Regions from separate parts of the Paenibacillus rhizolycopersici genome, predicted to be linked through region 1. Evidence: predicted binding sites of a transcription regulator. Region 1 holds the regulator's gene; the other holds the start of a gene.

The links. Region 1 encodes Rex, which represses fermentation and respiration genes when NADH is low (regulators of the CRP and FNR family bind a similar motif). Its sites were predicted from a motif close to TTGTGAAATATTTCACAA; they were not measured.
Region 2: the regulator Rex is predicted to act here: its motif matches at 4,148-4,165, upstream of hydE ([FeFe] hydrogenase H-cluster radical SAM maturase HydE).

The regions. Positions count from the first base shown of each region.
Region 1 covers NZ_JADCNN020000005.1:51,925-59,333, reverse strand. Annotated here, with positions in the region: gene IM700_RS07275 (tetratricopeptide repeat protein) at 592-1,224, shown strand; gene dinG (ATP-dependent DNA helicase DinG) at 1,412-4,267, shown strand; gene IM700_RS07265 (redox-sensing transcriptional repressor Rex) at 4,286-4,954, shown strand; gene IM700_RS07260 (amidohydrolase) at 4,951-6,249, shown strand; gene IM700_RS07255 (cell wall elongation regulator TseB-like domain-containing protein) at 6,278-6,763, shown strand; gene IM700_RS07250 (phosphotransferase) at 6,861-7,409, shown strand, end outside.
Region 2 covers NZ_JADCNN020000029.1:6,198-13,606, forward strand. Annotated here, with positions in the region: gene IM700_RS20895 (thiamine pyrophosphate-dependent enzyme) at 1-1,859, opposite strand, end outside; gene IM700_RS20900 (2-oxoacid:acceptor oxidoreductase family protein) at 1,919-2,911, opposite strand; gene hydE ([FeFe] hydrogenase H-cluster radical SAM maturase HydE) at 3,006-4,064, opposite strand; gene IM700_RS20910 (RNA-binding S4 domain-containing protein) at 4,562-4,843, opposite strand; gene IM700_RS20915 (HU family DNA-binding protein) at 4,843-5,115, opposite strand; gene yabN (bifunctional methyltransferase/pyrophosphohydrolase YabN) at 5,300-6,796, opposite strand; gene IM700_RS20925 (putative polysaccharide biosynthesis protein) at 6,970-7,409, opposite strand, start outside.

The DNA.
Region 1 (7,409 bases):
GCTACGCACCTGGTCAACGTCGCTCGCTGATTGTATTCGATTTTTCATATGCAAATTGTCGCGAATGACCCAAAAACCGTGATGTATTCGGTTTTTCATACAGATTGCGGGTCATTGCCTTCCCAACACGCAATTATGTATGATATTTCGAATACATTCCGTCAGAATCATCGAAAACGCCAAATTGTATTCGATTTTTCATATGCAAATTGTCGCGAATGAACCAAAAACCGTAATGTATTCGGTTTTTCATACAGATCCCAGGACATCGCCCTTCCAACGTACAGTTATGCATGATATTTCGAATACATTCTGTCAGAATCACCGAAGACGCCGAAATGTACTCGATTTTTCGCATACAATTCGCGTCTTAGCTCTTGCGGTATCGCACACCTTGGGGAACAAAGGAACATACGCCTCCAACCCCCGACCCGCTGAGGACCCCAACTTGCGGCATCCGCCACAGTTACCAAAGTCAGAATAAAGCCTTCAAAAAAGTGTAATTCCTCCCTGCGGGAATGAAAACGGTCCTCGAAACAAAAAATGAACGTAAGGCTCGGACTGATTTCATTTTCGTTTGGGGGGATGCGAATGATGTTTCAGCATGTGTTTGCGGAAATGAATGAGATGTTGGACGAAATCACACGGAAATATCCCTTGGCCGGTAACGCTCAAAAGCTGGAGTTGGCTAAGAAATGGAGCCTGCTTCAGCATATGAGCGACGGGATCATCGAGGAGTGGTTATGCTTCGAGGAGAAAATGGGATATTTGCGCCATGCGTTTGGGAGCCTGGCATCCAGGGAGACGCCCGATCTTCCTGAATTGGATGACCCCGTTTTTATCAAAGGGCAAGGGTATTACAAACTGCTGATGTTTCCTCAGGCATTGTCCCAATTTGAGCAGGTCATGCAGCAGTTTCCTGACAGTGTGCTCGCCCAGACCTACATGGGAATGTGCCATCTGCACCTGGAGCAAATCGACAAAGCCGCGAAGCATTTCTGGCTGGTATTGGAGAAGGCGACGAACAAACGGCTTCGTTCCATCATTTACAACGCACTCGGATGCATTGAGGCGCAAAAAGGTGTGTTTACCAAAGCAAAAGAGTACTTCAAGTTGGCTCATCACAGCGATCCGTCCTTGCCCGAGCCACTGGCCAATTTGGAGGCCTGCACGCACAGCACGGGGAAATTGCATTACAGTCCGGAACTGACTTCCTTATTGTAGGTCTCATTCCGATTGAACGCACTTATTTACGGCTTGAATCATGTAGCGATGCGAAATTCCGCTTAAAGCGGCGCATCGCTTGTTTTGTTTTGTGATTTTTATTACAGATCCCGTTTGTATTAATTTTCAAATCGGTTATCTTCTGTTATGCTGTAAAGAGACTGGAATGAAGGGACAATTAATAGCAATGAAATACGCAGTGCTTGATTTTGAAACGACGGGTAACCAGTCCTCCGATGAAATTATTCAAGTGGGACTTGCCATTATAGAACCGGATAAGACGATATCGCAGGTGTATCGTTCCTTCGTGAAACCAGGTGTTCCGATCCCTCCTTTTATTACGGGATTGACGGGAATTACAGAGGAAGATGTCAAGGATGCGCCGGAGCTAGACGAAGTGATGGTGGAGATGGTTCCGCTTCTAAACGACGTCGTCTTGGTCGGGCACAATGTTGCATTCGATTTTAATTTCTTGCAGAGCGCTTTGGACAAAACAGGCTATTTGCCGTTTACCGGCCGCATTCTGGATACGATGGATTTCTTGAAAATCCTGTTTCCTTCGCTTACTTCCTATCAGCTCGGGCTGGTGGCGGCGGAGTTTGGAGTGGAGCATGATCGGCCGCATCAGGCGGACAGCGATGCGCTGGCGACGGCACTCATTTTCCTGAAATGTGTGGAGGAATGCGCGCAGCTGCCGCTGTTGACTTTGCAGCGTCTGGCCGATCTGTTTGCAGGCGAGGACAGCGATTTGGGCTGGTTTTTCGATGCGATGACGCAGGAGAAGGAACGCGAGGCGATGCCAAGCGAAGATGGTTTCGTGTACTATCGTCAATTCGCCCTGCAGGTGGAGGATTGGCTGGACATTCAAGCGCCAAGGGACAGTTCGGATCGAAATCCGCTGGCGGATGTGACGTTCGAGCAGTTCATGGAACAGGTTCGGGAACGGCTGCGAGAGCGTTTGCCGCAGTATGAGGAGCGAGAAGCCCAGAACATGATGCTGAATGAGGTCATGAGGGCTTTCGAGGAAGACAAGCATCTGCTGGTCGAAGCCGGAACGGGGACCGGTAAATCCTTGGGATATCTCCTGCCGGCCATTTACCACAGTGTAAAGAATGAAGAGAAGGTAATGGTCAGCACTCATACCATCAACCTGCAGGAGCAGCTGCGGGAGCGCGACGTGCCGCTATTGACGGAAGTCGTGCCTTTTCCTTTCCGCGCAGCCGTATTTAAAGGAAGGCAGCATTATTTGTGCTTGCGCAAATTTGAACATAAAATGAATAGAAAAGACTTCGCAACACCTAAAGAAGAGGTGATGACGGCCGCGCAAATGGTTGTGTGGCTGACACAAACGGAAAACGGCGACGATGAAGAGTTGAATCTCGGAAACCGCGGCGGCGACTTCTGGGAGACGGTAGCCAGTGAATCGGAATCCTGCTTAGGCCGATCCTGCCCCTGGTTCCGCAAATGCTTCTATCATCGTGCCAAACACGAAGCCGGAGTAGCGGACGTGGTCATCACGAACCACTCTAAATTGTTTACGGACATTCAGGCCGGGCACCAGCTGCTACCAGGCTATGAGCGGCTGGTCATCGATGAGGCGCATCATTTGGAAGATGTGGCCGGCAAGCATCTTGGCATTCATATGAAATACTTTACGGTGGTCCATACGCTGACCCGGTTGTTTAAAGACAGCAAGACAGGGCAGTTGGCTAATCTTCGGAGCTCGATAGATGCGTCGTCCGCGGAGAAAGCTGCGGAATGGTGCGCAGTGATCGATGGCATCTACCCAACGTTGGTGGATGTGAAAGAGAGCTGGGACAAGCTCAGCGAGCTGCTGTTCAGCTTGATGCCGGATCGCAGCGATGCGGCCCCCGGCGATCCGGGGCAATTCGTATATCGGCTGCTGCCGACCCGAAAGCCGAAGGATTGGGAGACACTGACCGCGCTCGAAAACCAGATTTACGTGGGTCTGGGCGACGTGCTTCGCAAAGGGGATCGTCTCCTGTCCGAGATTCGGGAGGAGCAGGATGATTATGCTGCGGAAAGCCTGCTTACCGATATCAGCGGCTTGTTTAAGGATTTAGCTGGAGAACGGGAATCACTGCGGTTTTTCATGAAGCTGGAAAGCGAAGACACGGTTTATTGGATGGAAGCCAACGGGAATTACCGCAGCCGCTCGCTGCAAATGTACGCGGTGCCGATTGACGTTAGCGCCCAGTTGAAGGAATTTTTCTTCGATCGGAAAAAAAGCGTAGTTATGACTTCCGCGACATTGTCAGTCGATAAGTCGTTTCAATATATGATCGAGCAGTTGGGTCTGACGGAGGCGGCGGAAGAGGAACGGTTGATTACGTCGATGTTGCCATCTCCGTTTAATTACCGGGACCAGGCACTCTTAGTCATTCCGCGTGATTTTCCGAGCGTAAAGGGCAGCGTGGGAGATGATCACTTCATTAACACGTTGGTGCAGTCGTTGGCAGATTCCGCGGTGGCTACGCAAGGCCGCATGCTGGTGCTGTTTACGTCCTACCGGATGCTGAGACAGGTGTATGACCCGCTGAAAGAGTTGCTCTCGGCGCAGGGGATCACCGTCATCGGGCAAGGGATGGACAGCGGTAGCCGTTCCAAGCTGACTCGGCGCTTCCAGGGTCAAAATGCATCGGTGCTGCTGGGGACGAGCAGTTTCTGGGAAGGGGTAGATATCCCCGGCGAGGCGCTGACAAGTTTAGCGATCGTGCGGCTGCCTTTTCAACCGCCGAACCATCCGCTGGTGGAAGCCAAGAGTGAGCGGCTGCAGCGGGAGAAGAAAAACCCATTTATGAAGTTATCCGTCCCGCAGGCGGTTATCCGCTTCAAGCAAGGATTCGGGCGACTCGTCCGTTCCTCGCAGGATCGTGGCATCGTAATCGTTTATGATACCCGTATCCTGGAGTCTTACTATGGGAAGTATTTTTTATACTCTTTGCCCGGACCGAAGATGGAGCATATGCCGATGAATCAAATGGTACCTCGCATCTCGGAATGGTTGAATCCCGAAGCCTAAACCGCTTTATTGATCGCATTGAAGAATAGGGGGAAACGAAGCATGAAGTCAGAAAAAATTTCGGACGCCGTCGTCCGCAGACTGCCGGTTTACCTGCGTTTCTTGAACGAACTCAGCCGCAGGGAGGTCCCCACGGTCTCCTCGCAGGAGCTGGGCCAGAAGTTGGATCTGAATCCCGCGCAAATCCGCAAGGATTTAGCGTATTTCGGCGATTTCGGTCGGAAGGGGATCGGCTATGACGTGGCTTACCTAATCGAGAAGATTCAACAGATTCTCAACCTGGACCAGCAAATTAACGTGGCGTTAGTCGGTGCCGGTAATCTAGGGCAAGCCCTTTCGAATTATAATGCTTATTTGAAGGATAATATGAAAATCGTCGCCGTGTTCGACGCATCGCCAGCAAAGATCGGTACCCAAATCAACAACATCACGATTCAACCGATTGAGGAGCTGGTAGCTACGGTACGAGCGAATAATATCCGTATTGGGATCATTACGGTACCTGACACAGAAGCCCAGCGCGTGGCAGACGAGCTGGTTGCGGCCGGGATCGGAGCCATCCTGAACTTCGCGCCAACGATTCTCAAGGTGCCGTCGGAAGTGCGGATTCATGCGGCCGATTTCACTACAGACCTGCTTAGCTTGGCATATTATCTGGAGGATGGAAAGGAACAAGCCAACGTATGAGTCGTAAATGGTTAATTAAGAACGGGACGTTTGCCGTACTGGAGACCAATCGCCCCGTGATTCATGGATATATGCTTGTTGAAGGCGATTCGATCACCTATATCGGAGAAGAGCGCCCGGAAGGCGTGGAAGGCGCCGAAACGTTTGACGGCAAAGGCTTGTTATTTTTGCCAGGACTGATTAACACCCATGGTCATGCGGCGATGTCGCTGTTGCGCGGTTATGGGGATGACATGGTACTGCAAACCTGGCTGCAGGAGAAAATGTGGCCGATGGAAGCCAAGTTTACCGCTGCTGACGTTTATGCTGGAACGGCGCTGTCCGTACTGGAAATGCTTAAAGGCGGTACGACCACGTTCTTGGATATGTACGATCAGATGGACGAAGTCGCCAAGGTTGTCGAGGAATCCGGCATTCGCGCCGTACTGATGCGCGGAGCGATCGGGCTATGCTCGCCGGAAGAGCAGGATCAGAAGCTTAAAGAAGCGATCGCGTTTGCCCAGAATTGGCACGGTAAAGCGGAAGGACGCATCACGACGATGATGTCGCCTCATGCGCCATATACCTGTCCGCCGGCTTTCATCGAGAAGTTCGTACAAGCCGCCCACGATCTCGATCTACCGATGCATACGCATATGTCGGAGACACGCGCCGAGGTGGAGCAGAACGTGAACGATTACGGCGTTCGCCCGGTAGAGCACCTGCGGAAGCTGGGCATGTTCTCCCGCCCGACGCTGCTCGCCCATGCCGTACATTTGACGGACGAGGAAATCGAGGTCTTGGCTTCTCATGGCGTTACCGTCTCTCATAATCCGGGTAGCAACTTAAAGTTGGCCAGCGGCGTTGCCAGAGTACCGGAGCTCCTGAAGAAGGGAGTGGTGGTATCGCTGGGTACTGACGGTGCAGCCAGCAACAATAACCTGGACATGCTGGAGGAGATTCGTTTGGCCGCGCTGATTCATAAAGGCGTATCCGGGGATCCGACGGCGATTCCGGCTCTAGAAGCACTCAAGATGGGGACGGAGTACGGCGCGAAGTCGGTCTTCTTGCCGAACACCGGGAAGCTTGCGGCTGGCATGAAGGCGGATTTCATCGCCTTGAACACGGAGCAGGCTCATTTTCTGCCGCGAACGGATTTCATCTCGCACACCGTGTATTCTGCTGGACCAAAAGACGTGGAGCACGTTTGGGTGAATGGCAAACAGGTCGTCAAACACGGGGCTTGCCTGACGCTTGATGAGGAGCGTATTCGGCACGACGCTCAAGCTGCGTTCGAGGGACTGCTGGCACGGTAATACGCTAGGATAGGAAAGGAAGAGAAGGTTGAGGAAGCGAACCCAATGGATTCTGCTGTCCATCGTGATCCTGTTGATCGTGCTCCTTGGTCTCCACCGGTTTTATCTATACATTCATGAGGATACGTGGAGAGCCGAAAGAGAGGCCGTTCAACAGGCGAAGCAGGAGACGGACCTGGTCCAGGGAGACGAGGTGTGGAAGTCGGTATGGGATGAAGTCACCTGGGTCGTGCAGGGGGAAGACGAATCCGGACGTAAAATGATGGTTTGGCTCCGAGAAGGACAGGACCCTGAGGTGCGATTGCTATCGGAAGGGAAGTCCGAGAATCAGGTTCGAGCCATCATCAAACAGACGTTGCCGGGTATTCAGGTTGTCCGTCTGCTGCCGGGCATTTACAATAACCAACTGGTCTGGCAGCTGTTCTACAAACAGAAGGACCACCACTATTATCGGTTCTTCAGTTTTACAACGGGCGAACCGCTACCGGAAGTGTTCACCCTGCCGAATCGCTGACGGGTCGTCGTAAATAGAAATATTCCTAATAAACGGTTTCGAGGTTTAGGCGAAAAGCCTGAATGGCGAGACCGTTTTTTTGTAAGGAGGGAAAGGCATGGAGTTGCTCGATCCAGCAGGGCAAGAGAATAAGGTGTGGGAAGACTTGAAACAAGCGTTTACCCATCATTTTTCTAGTCCAATCCGGCAGGCTATTCCTATTAAAAGAGGTTGGTTAAATTATAAATGGAAAATTACCACGGATTTCGGTGAATTTGTGCTTAAGCAATATAATAGGGAGCGGTTTAAGTCCTATCGGCCCGAAACGTTGCAATTGGCCTTATCGCAACAAATGCGATTAAGTGAACTTGGTTTTCCGTGCCCTTCGCTTCTTAGCTCGAACGGGAATAGGATGCTTGAGTCGGACAGTGGTGAAAAGTTCATTGTAATGGGGTATTGTCAGGGACTACTGGTTCCGCCGGGACAAGCCAACATCCATCAAGTCTATGATTTAGGACGGGGCACAGGCCAAATGCATCGGTTTTTTAATGACGGGACGTTGGGACGGAAGGAATCCGCCTTGTTTTGCCCTCCCGCTCGCGAGGAGCGATTGGAGCATTGGATTACGCTTCAGGAGCAAGCTCTTCGCAGCGGCAACCTCTTATTG
Region 2 (7,409 bases), on a different contig from region 1:
TGGTGGAACGCTTTCCCTTTCTGCGTCTTGCCTACGCCGGACGTGCTGGTCTGATGGCCCAACGGCGTGGAGTAGGAAAGCTGGGAGCCGGTATTCATATACCCTTCATTGTCGTATTCCAAAATGATCATCTTATGGTTCCGCAGCGCCGAACCGATCGCCGGCCCCATCCCGATGTCCATCCCGCCGTCTCCGGTCACCATGATGAAGGTGACGTTGTCCGAGACGTCGATCTCGCCGCGCCGCTTCCGCTCCCAGAACGCCTCGACGACTCCAGCTACGGTCGCGGCTCCGTTCTGGAATAGGTTGTGGATGAACGTTTGCTTATGCGAGGTGTAAGGGTACCCGGCCGTAACGACGTACGAGCATCCGGTTTGGAATAACGTGACGACATCCCCTTCAATGCCTTTGTAAAATAGCTCCAGCGAAGAAATCGCGCTGCAGCCCGGACAAGCACCGTGGCCTGGAGCCAGACGCTTCGGCTTCGCCGTCAGGCTGCGAAGCGGCGGCAGCTTCACCTTCAGCTTGCCGGTCGCCTCATCCGGCGTCACCTGAATCAACCCGCTGTTAAAGGCATCCCCGTGCTGCGGGGTCAACAGCGGTCTAAGCTCGTGGATCGGATCGCCGGGCACCTGTCCGAAGTAATCGAAAGGCATTGCAGCCTTGCCTTGGTTCATCGCCTCGATAGCCAAATCAAAGAACGCTTCGGCTTCGTCTGGATAGAAGTCTTTGCCCCCCAGCCCAAACACGCGGGATAAGACGATCGTTGGGTTCGCCGGATCCAGCTTCAGCGCGGAGCGGATCTCATGCGTCATATTGCCGCCTTTGCCACCGTAGGAATCGGCGCGTTCTCCTACTAACAGCGCTTTTACACCGCGCAATGCATTCCGGATTTCCTCCGCCGGGAAGGGTCGGATGACGTTCGGCCGGATGATCCCCGCCTTAACTCCCTGCGCCCGCAGCTTATCAACGATCGTTTTGGCCGTTTCCGCCGCGGAATTCAACAGGAACAAGGCGACCTCCGCATCCTCCATCCGATACAAATCGAGCACGTTGTATTCGCGCCCCGAAAGGGCCTTATATTCAGCGGCGATTTGTTGATACACTTCGCCGGCTCGCTCATGTGCCAGGTGCAACTGGTAGTGATTATTCAGCAGGTCATCGCCATTCATATGCGCGCCGACCGTTATCGGCTGCGACGGGTCAGCCACGGTATCGAAGCCGGTCGGCGGCGTTTCGCCCACAAAGGCCCGGACCGCTTTAGCGTCTTTGAAATAACTCAGTCTCCGTTTCTGATGGGACGTAAAGAACCCGTCATAGGCAACGATCACGGGCAGCCGCACCTCCGGATGCTCTGACCATTTCAGCGCCATAATGTTCATGTCGTACGCGGCTTGCGGCGTACTCGCCGTCAGAATCAGCCAACCGGTATTCAGCGCGTAATACAAATCGGAGTGGTCACCGCGAATATCGAGCGGACCGCTGATCGCGCGCGTGACCAAGTTCAACACCATCGGGAACCGTGTCCCGGACTGCACCGGCAGCTGTTCGATCATGTACATGAACCCGTTGGCACTGGTAGCATTGACAACCCGGGCTCCGCTGAGCGCCGCCCCGTAACAGATCCCCGCCGACCCATGCTCCCCGTCCGCCGCAATCAGTTTGATGTCATGCAAGCCTTGCGCCTTCTTCTGATCCAGAATCTGCGCGATCTCCGTGGACGGCGTAATCGGAAAATACCCCATCACATGGTAATTGATCTGAGCCGCCGCCATCGCCGCCGCCTCATTGCCCGATTCGAAGGCTGTCGTTTGTTCTGCCAGCGTTATTTTTGTGACTTTCTCTTCGGTTATAGACATCGATAAAGTCCTCCTTTAGGCTCTTCTGCGAGTTCTTTAAATAAAGGTTTCAACTACCTCTATTGGAATACATGCGGCACGCGGTGGTCTTCGGCATACCCGGCTTCCTCACGGCGCACGCTAAGCGAACCCGTCGGACAGATCTCCACGCATTTCAAACAGCCTTTGCAGTACTGATAATCAATCCCGCGCAAAAACATCTGCGGCCGCCCCTTCTTGTCCTCCCCGGATTCCCATACGAAGCACAGATCCGGGCAAACCGTGTCACAGTTGGCGCAATGAATGCAGCTCTCCAGGTTCAGTTCCGGCAGGAAGCCCTGTCGAGAACCGCTCAAATCCTTCAATAGGCTGTTACCCTGCGCGCGAATCACGCCGCCAGGCGCTTGCGTCTCGTAGCCGAGCAACGGCTGCGGCCGCTCGAAGCGCATTCCCGTCGCGCCTTCGGGCGGCGCGATCGTCTGGAAACGCACCTCTTGATAGCCCCGGTCGAACGTACGCAGATTGGGCTCCACCAGGTGCGGATATTTTTTCTGGAACGTATGTCGGATCACTTCGCGCATGGAATCCGGGTCGAGAAAATCGCAAATCCGGAACAACGCCCCCAGCATCGAGGTGTTCACCTTCGTATGCTCGTCGATAGCGATGCCCATTGCGTCGACAACAGCCAACGTCCCATATGGGAACTTCAGGTCACGCCGAATCTCCTCGAAATCACGGGTCGAGTTTACCAACACAATCCCGTCCGGTTTCAGGCCGCTTAAGACATTCACTGTCTTATGCAACGCTTCGTGGAAGACACCGATTACGTCCGGCTCCTCAATCGGGCTGTGATCGTGAATCTCTACATCCGGTTCACATAAACGGACGAAGCTCTTCACGGGAGAACCTTTCTTCTCCGAACCATAAGACGAGAAGTTTGCCCCGTTTAAGCCGAGTCCCAGTACCCCGGATTCCGCCAGCATCTTCCCAGCGAGGTTAGCTCCGAGCCCACCGATGGATTCCAGCCGAATTTCAAAAAATCCAAGCTCGTTCGTTTTGGTCAATATGCTCATTCGCCATGTCTCCTCTACGTTTAATTGTGAAATATTTCACGAATAATAGCGAAAGAAATCTCTTGTTCGGTCAATCCACCCACAAATGCGCATATTATGCATGGCGGCGCGTACCTGCCGCCTTCAGGCTGTCCCCCCTTCCCATATCTACGGAGAATCCCGCGGCTCCAATCCGGAGCTCAAGGCAGTGCCTGCATTGCGCAGATTCGTCTCCCGTACAGATTTTGTTGTTGTACAGGGCATATTTCTGGCGAACGAAGACAGGGGACAGGTTAGGCATGACCACATTAGCCCCAACCTTCAGCGCCAATTCTCTGCCTTCGGGGTTTAACGTGCCGAGTGCGGTCGTTGCGGGAATTAAAGCATCGGGAATGTATAGGCGAGTTAGGGCCACCATGATCAGCGTATCCTCCAAAGATCCAGCTTTCGCCTCACCAAGCGGGGTCCGATCATGAGGAATAAACGGCCCGATGCCGATCATATCCGGATTTAACGTCTTCAGATAATTCATGTCCTCCGCTAAATCCTCCGCGGTTTGGCCGGGCAGCCCGACCATGAACCCTGCACCCACCTGATAACCGATCGACTGTAGCGTCTCTAGGCACTTGCGCCGGTGATCAAAAGACATGGATGGATGCAGAAATTGATATAGCCTTCGGGAAGCGGTTTCGTGACGCATCAAAAAGCGATCCGCCCCCGCTTCATACAGCAAACGGTAGGTTTCCTCCTCCCGCTCGCCAATCGATAAGGTGATGGCCGCATCCGGAAACTCCGATTTGATCTCCCGGATCAAGGCAGCCAGCAGATCGGCCGTATACCAGGGGTCCTCGCCGCTTTGGAGCACAAATGTGCGGAAACCCAGCCCATACCCTTCCCGGCAGCATTCGAGTATTTCCTCGGGACTGAGCCGGTAACGCTCAGCGTCGCGATTGCCGGCCCGCAACCCGCAATACAAGCAGTTCTGCCGGCAGTAGCTCGAAAATTCGATCAAGCCGCGCATGTACACCTTGTTCCCGTAAGCCTCTTCCCGTCTCAGACGAGCAAATCGGAAGAGCTCCCCGCGGGTTTCGACATCCATATGCCCCAGCAAATAGACGAGCTCATCCTTGGAGAGCTCTCTCCGGGCATAGAGCTTGTGCACAAGCTGTTTCATCAGTCGATCATCCCTTTTGGATAAACTGGATTATGGACCTTTGTATACCCTATGGCTGTCATGAAAAATGATGAATGAAGTAATTGTGAATATTTTCACTTTGTAAGCGTTTTAATTAATGTTCGCGAATAAGATCACCCCGGTTTCAGGATAAAGCTGCAGTCTGAGCGAAGAAATGGGCATGTCGTTGGGTTCGTTTGTTGCTTCATACTTTGTTCCGTACAATGAATAGGATCGTTAGTTCGACTGTTGTTTGATCGATGGGTGTGATTTCGGTTCGTAGATGCGTGCTACGGTTGCAGCGTCGTTGAATTTCGACATGAGGTTGATCAGAGGTGTTTTCTAAGAAGCAGGTGTGCTTAATCGAAAACGTTAGTAAATGTGTATTTAATATATTACCACGATTTCACAGTTTAGCTAGGATATTTTTTACAACCTAGTCGGAGATAAAAAAAGCATGTCCCGAGTTAACGGAACATGCTCTGAGCTTCGCTATTTCAGGACCAGTCCAGACCGGTATCCTTCGCGATCGGCTCTTCCTTGATTAAGGTATACATGGTCGCAGCTTCATCCTTACGAGTCGTTTCGACAAGTCGTTCAACGCGCACGGTCACCAGCTTCTGGCCGAATTGAACCGTGATTTCGTCGCCAACTTTAACGGTACTGCTCGGCTTGGATTCGCGCCCATTAATGAGGACTCTGCCTTGTTCGGAGACGTCCTTGGCCACCGTGCGCCGCTTAATTAACCGCGATACCTTCAGGAATTTATCAAGACGCATTATTTTACAGCTTCTTTAAGTTTGTTACCCGCTTTGAATGCTGGAACATTGGAAGCCGGGATTTCGATCGTTTTGCCGGTTTGCGGGTTGCGGCCCGTACGACCGGAGCGTTTACGAGTTTCGAACGTACCGAAGCCGATCAATTGTACTTTGTCGCCGCCAGCAAGGGCATCGGTAATTTCGCCGAGGAAACCGTTCAATACGGATTCAACGTCTTTTTTTGTCAAACCGCTTTTGCTGGAAATGTTGTTGATCAGATCTGTCTTGTTCATTAATAATGCCTCCCAATAATAAAAGAAATAGGTGATACCTTGGCACTACAGGCACTAGGCCTGTCCAGGGCCAGATGGTTATCTTTGTATGAGTATTCTTGCTTGATTTTAAAAATCCTGCACTGCTTGGAACTTTTTTTTTGTTTTTTTCGCAAAAAAACCGAAATTTAGGCCTTTTCTCCCATCATTCCCGTTCTTTCGACTTAGCCTCATCCCATAAAACGTCCATTTCTGCTAACGTGCTGTCGCCGGGGGTTTTCCCCAGTTCGCGAAGCCGTTCCTCAACGTAATGGAAGCGCGATGTGAATTTGCGAATTGTTCGAGTTAGGGCTTGCTCCGGGTCGGCCCCGATGTAACGGGCGGCATTCACGACCGAAAACAACACGTCACCCAGCTCCAGCTCTTGCGACTCAGGATCTTGCTTTTGCGCAATGGCCTCTTTCAGCTCCCGGATTTCCTCCTCCAGCTTGGACCAGACGCCGTCGATGTCCTCCCAGTCGAAACCGGCCTTGGCCGCCTTTTTCTGGAGCTTGTACGCCTTCATCAAAGCCGGCAAATCCCGCGGTACCCCGCTGATCGCCGATTGGCGTTCGGGTTCGATACCTTTGCGCTTCTTCTCCTCGGCTTTCATCGCTTCCCAGTTGTTCAGCGCCGCCTCGGCGTCCTCCGCGCTCAAATTGCCGAACACGTGCGGATGACGGTATATCAGCTTCTCATTCAGCTCCTGGATAACGTCATACACCGTAAAAGCGCCGGTCTCCTCCTCCATCTGGGAGTGGAGCATGATTTGCAGCAGCAGATCGCCGAGCTCCTCACGCATATGGTCGGGATCGTCGTCGTCGATCGTCTCCAGCACTTCGTAGGTTTCTTCAATGAGGTTCTTGCGGATCGATTCATGCGTCTGCTCGCGGTCCCACGGACATCCCCCCGGGCTGCGAAGAATCGACACGATTTCATGAAGCCGCTGAAAGCTGCGGATGCGCAAGGATTCATCCTCGCTGGCAGGCACGTAAACGAGTGACAGATTACCGTAGCCGTCGATTCGGTCTAACTCAAAGAGCGGCACCCGCTCAATTCGCTCCTGATCTGCGACGCCAAGGGCATGTCCCACGACCACCGGATAATCGTCGGGCAGCAGCTCCATCAGCCCCAACTTCACTTCCGAAGCGGTCAACTTGTCATAAACTTGCCCGATCAACGTATGCCGTCTAGGATCAATCGCCGCCCCGCCCACCTCCGAGGCATCCAGCAGCAGAAAGCCCTCGATCGGATCAAAGCCAAGGCGAACGAACGCCTCGTCCAAGAAGCTCTCTCCGCCAATAATGTCGAGTGGGATGCCCCTCTCTGGGCAGCGCTCCCGCAGCAGCTTGACCGTCGCTTCGGCGACCAGCGGATGTCCGGGGACGGCGTATATAATCTTCTCCCCAACTCCACCTGCTTCGGCCCGTGCTAAAAGCCGGGTGACAATCTCCTCGTATACGGAGGGAAAATCGTCCTTCGCTTCATAAACCTCATCGAACGAAGCAAAGCCGACGCCCGTTTGCTCCAGCCAATCCACGACCGGATGATCCTTCGTTCGGACGTAACGTTCTCCCGCCTCCTGCAGCCGCTTCAGGCTGCCCAAGGTCAGCCGGTCGGGATCCCCCGAGCCGAGGCCGACCACCGTAATGGTTGCGCTCATGGTGTTGCTCACTCCCTGTCCGTTCTACTTGCCGATCGATCCGCTCACTTGTAGGCTAGCGGACCCGAAAGACCTTTGAAAGCTACCTCTTACTATATCACTGCCTGGGTCGAAATAGAAATTAAGAAGCCAATCATCGGGCCGGGCCGAGCGTGGCGGGCTGCCAAGCCATGCTACGGCAGCAGCCGCAGTTTCCGAAGCAGCGCCAGCAGCTTCGGGCCCACCCGCGGTAGGGCGCCCAGCTCTGCCGCGCTAAGCAGCCGCGTGCGCAGCACGGCTGCGGCGAACACGGCTGCGCCCAGCAGCACGCCGAGCAGGCTCACGGCCGCGGCTACCCCGCGGCCTGCAGGCAGCTCGGCGGCGGCGAGGCGCAGCGCCAGCACCGCGGCGGCCATCGCCAGGGCGGCCGCCGCCGGGCGCAGCAGCGCGTCCCGCAGGCGCGGACGCAGCTGGACCCGGCGCAGCAGCAGCGCGGTATTCAGCGCCGCTGCCGCGCCGTAAGCGGCGACGCCGGCGATCGCCGCGCCGGTGATGCCAAGCTGCGGCACGAGCACCGCGTTTAACGCGGTCTTGAGCAATGCCGCAGCGAGCAGGTGCAGCGCCGGGGCGCGCA